DNA from 2 places in the Ferdinandcohnia sp. Marseille-Q9671 genome. Region 1 is predicted to be linked to the other one. Evidence: riboswitches for the same ligand, from Rfam matches in the RefSeq annotation. Region 1 holds a riboswitch; the other holds the start of a gene.
The links. A riboswitch is a leader RNA that binds a small molecule or an ion and turns the genes downstream of it on or off. The one in region 1 is predicted to bind lysine.
Positions count from the first base shown of each region.

Region 1 (2,206 bases):
TAGAATAACCGGTAAAAATGCCACATTTACATTCCACTCTTGTACTTTACCTGCTAAATATGCTCCTGTTTCAATCTGACCAATTAAATCAACAATAACCCAAGCAAACAATAAAATGTATACCGCTGGAAGCATCGATTTAATTCCTTCAGTAATACCCTTAGTAAGGAGACCAATGCTGACTGCTTTTTTAGCATATACTTGAATAAAGAACAAAATAAGTGTTACAACGATTCCGAACAAACCACCATATAATAGGGATGCAGTTACATCCGTATTTTCGAATATTGTTAGGATTGTCGCATTTCCTTCTGAAGCTTTATAGCCTGTCCAAAATAAAGAACCAACCGTACCGATTACTAATGCAATAATCGGCCAAACTAAATCGCCAACAGAACCCTTTTCACTTTGAGGCAATTCCTGCTTTAACTCCCCTAATACTGGCTTTTCAGGGTCTGTAACCTCACCAGTTGTCATAGCACGAGATTCATGTGCCTTCATGCTACCTAGATTTATATTAAACACTGCAACTCCAAATACCATCAGAATTGCCGTAACAACATATAAATTCATAGGAATCATTTGAATAAACGTTGATAATGGCGAGTACTCTGCTAGACCATGCGTTGCTAGAATTGGTGCAAGTATGGCAATGATATATGCTCCCCAACTTGATATAGGTGAAATAACACAAATTGGAGCAGAAGTAGAGTCAATAATATATGCTAGTTTTGCACGTGAGACCTTATTACGGTCTGTAAGTGGTCTACTTACCTGACCAACCGCCAATGCATTAAAATAATCATCAATAAAAATAATAATCCCTAGTACAGCAGCTAAAATTTGTGCACCTGTTCTTGTTTTTACCTTTGATTGAGCCCATTCCCCAAAAGCACGACTTCCGCCTGAAATGGAAATGAAAGCTGTGATAATACCCAATAAGAATAAAAATAAAATAATATAAACATTCCATGTGTTTAGCGAACCTTCTGAAACAAAGACCGCTTTAATACTAGACCAAATTGTGAGAAAAACGTCTTGTAACCAAGCTCCTACTCCTTCACTTTTTAGGATATCTCCATGTAAGAGTAGTGCAGCTGATACTATTCCTACTCCAAGTGAAAGAAGTACTCTGCGGGTTAAGACAACCATAAGAAGAGCAATAATTGGTGGGATAATTGAATAAATTGTTCCAGACATGATGTGTTCCTCCAACATATTATTTGTGTGGAGGGCTATAAGAAGTGAATGTGAAGAAGATACTCTCATTTGCTATTTTTAAGCAAATAAAAAGAGAGTAATGATAGAAAATAACCATTATTACTCTCAGTAATGTATGTTATCCTCCATCACGATCAGTAGCCCTCCATTATAGATACATCTTTATCTATAATGACAGTGTTACCCTTTTTCAAGGCAACCCCAACAAAAATAACGTTGACTAATTATTTCTGCTTCGGCAAAAAACCCTTTCTACTATGATCACTGTTGTCATCCTCACATAGTGTACTTTTGTTTTCTGCACCTCTACCCCATCGATCCGATAAGGTGGTTTATTTAATTTTTTATTCCTATTGAAGTATAAACTATTTCCCTCTACTAATCAACTATTCTAGAATAGTATTTTTTGTCAATCAGTTGGAATTTCAATTGATGGTGATGATTCACTGCCATTGTTATAGAATTCAGGAACTTCATGCAAGATATTCTGATTAATCACTGGGATAATGGTTTCAATCTCCACCTCTCCTGTAGAAAAGGGTAATATAACTTGCATAGTAACAGTAGCCAACACATTATATTGGAACCACCCGTTATTAATTCCCCATTCATCAATTTTACCTTGTGGAGTTGTTTCTCCAAACCCAATCATATGAAACCTAATGGGTATTTCCGGACCGAGGTTACCTAGGATTGCATTGTTGGTCGCTTCCCCTAGTGGTACCTTAAATACGAAACCGGTCTGACCTGTCGAATCATCCGTTTCAATTTGCACGTCTGTGTGTTCGAGCTTATTGATATCTCCTTCATTCACATATTTTAGATACCTTTCAATATTCCCTAGCGTCTTTGTGGCCATTTGATTGATAACCTGTGTATTATAGCTTATTATCTTTCCTGTTTCATCCGTTTTAATAAAGCTTAGATCTTCCTGAACCAGTTCTTCCTCATTTATTTGTTGATTAATAGCATTTTTAATAACGGT
Region 1 covers NZ_CDRJTA010000001.1:1,281,060-1,283,265, forward strand. Annotated here, with positions in the region: gene ACWNMY_RS06620 (Na+/H+ antiporter NhaC family protein) at 1-1,200, opposite strand, end outside; lysine riboswitch at 1,352-1,538, opposite strand; gene yunB (sporulation protein YunB) at 1,631-2,206, opposite strand, start outside.

Region 2 (2,206 bases), 310 kb from region 1:
CATTTTCAAATTCTAAACTTGAACGGACTTCAAGTGGCATCTCAAAATTTTTCGCAAATTCCACAGCACGTGGGTGTAATACACCAGCACCCAGGTTAGCAAGTTCAAGCATTTCATCATACGAAATCGAGTGAAGCTTACGTGCTGTTGGAACAACGCGAGGATCCGTCGTATAGACGCCCGTCACATCTGTGTAGATATCACATTTATCAGCATTTAATGCTGCTGCCAAAGCTACTGCAGTTGTATCAGAGCCTCCACGGCCAAGTGTTGTAATATCACCAGAGCCACTTATTCCTTGGAATCCAGCAACCACCACGATTTTCCCTTCATTCAGCCGATCGCTCACCCTTGATACTTCAATATTCTGGATACGAGCATTGCTATGTATAGCCTCTGTTTCGATTCCAGCCTGCCACCCTGTATAGGATACAGATTCATAGCCTCTCTCTTGTAGTGCCATCGATAATAGGGCAATCGTAACCTGTTCCCCCGTACTTAAAAGCATATCCATTTCACGTTTACTTGGTGAGGTGGTTATCTCACTTGCGAGGCTAACTAGTTGATCTGTTGTTTTTCCCATTGCTGAAACAACAACGACAACTTGGTTACCTGCTTGCACTTCTTGAATAACTCGTTGCGCTACATTTTTAATTCTCTCTGGTGACCCTACTGAAGTGCCTCCAAATTTTTGAACAATAATCCCCATGCCCTCAACCTCTTTTCTAAATAATCATGTGCATCATCATGCTGTTTTGAATTGGTTACCTCTATTTGCATACATCTTTTCTACAAAGTAATGTAAAAAAAACAGCAATGAGAGATTCTCTCATTGCTGTGATATACGTAAAAACGATTCACATCGTGAGATAGCCCTCCAAGACTTTGCATCTTGACAGTCTCATGTCTCTTAAACATAAAACCAGCAAAAAAAGGTATGAGCCTTTTCTTACTTCGGCAAACTTTCCTTTCAGCAATTTTCACTAGGGCTCATCCCCCTCCAATTGCATACTGATAAAGTTTGCACCTCTATCGTCACTTCAACGTGCTGAAGTGTCATATTATATTAGTTAGGATTATATCAGACTATTTTTAATATAGCAATCATTTATTCCTTTAATTTTTCAAAGATAGCTTCTGCAGTAGATCTTGGAATGCTAGCTTCTTGTAATTCCTCTACCGTTGCCTCCCGCATCCTTTTAATAGAGCCAAAATGTTTTAATAAAGCCTTTTTACGTTTTTCTCCAACACCTGGTATATTATCCAGCACGGATTGAAATGCATTTTTCCCTCGGATTTGTCGATGGAATGTAATTGCAAAACGATGGACTTCATCTTGAATCCGTTGAAGAAGATAGAATTCTTGACTATTTCGAGGAAGCTCCACAATAGAAGGTGGGTCTCCAATTAGAAGTTCTGAGGTCCTATGCTTTTCATCTTTAGCGAGACCAGCTAATGGGATTTCTAATCCTAGCTCGTTTTCAAGAATATCTCTCACTGCTGCAAGATGACCTTTTCCTCCATCAATGATAATTAAGTCGGGCAGCGGAAGGTTTTCCTTTAATGCACGAGAATACCTTCTACGGACGACCTCTCTCATTGATTCATAGTCATCAGGTCCCTTAACTGATTTTATTTTATACTTTCGATATTCTTTCTTGTCCGGCTTTCCATCAGTAAACACTACCATAGCCGAAACAGGATCTGTACCTTGAATATTAGAGTTATCAAAAGCCTCAATTCGGTGTGGTGTATAAATCCCTAACGTCTGACCAAGGTTCTCCACCGCATTAATCGTTCGTTCTTCGTCGCGTTCTATGAGGGCAAATTTCTCTGTAAGTGCAATTTTTGCATTTTTCGTGGCAAGTTCAACTAGTTGTTTTTTCTTGCCTCTACTTGGCTGTTGAACGGATACTTCTAGTAATTGCTCTACTATCTCTTTATCAATTGAACTCGGAAGTAGGATTTCCTTTGGCTTGAAGTGGTCTTCTCTTAAATAAAATTGACCTAAAAATGTTAAAAAGTCTTGTTCGGGCTCATTGTAAATAGGAAACAAAGAAACATCACGTTCAATTAATTTTCCTTGGCGAATAAAGAATACCTGAACACACATCCAACCCTTGTCATAGGAATATCCAAACACATCACGATCGATAAAGTCTGTCATTGTCATCTTTTGTTTTTCCATTGTTGTTTCAATATGTGA
Region 2 covers NZ_CDRJTA010000001.1:973,200-975,405, forward strand. Annotated here, with positions in the region: gene ACWNMY_RS05035 (aspartate kinase) at 1-709, opposite strand, end outside; lysine riboswitch at 863-1,040, opposite strand; gene uvrC (excinuclease ABC subunit UvrC) at 1,109-2,206, opposite strand, start outside.
Region 2: another riboswitch for lysine. It lies ahead of ACWNMY_RS05035 (aspartate kinase); the one in region 1 lies ahead of ACWNMY_RS06620 (Na+/H+ antiporter NhaC family protein).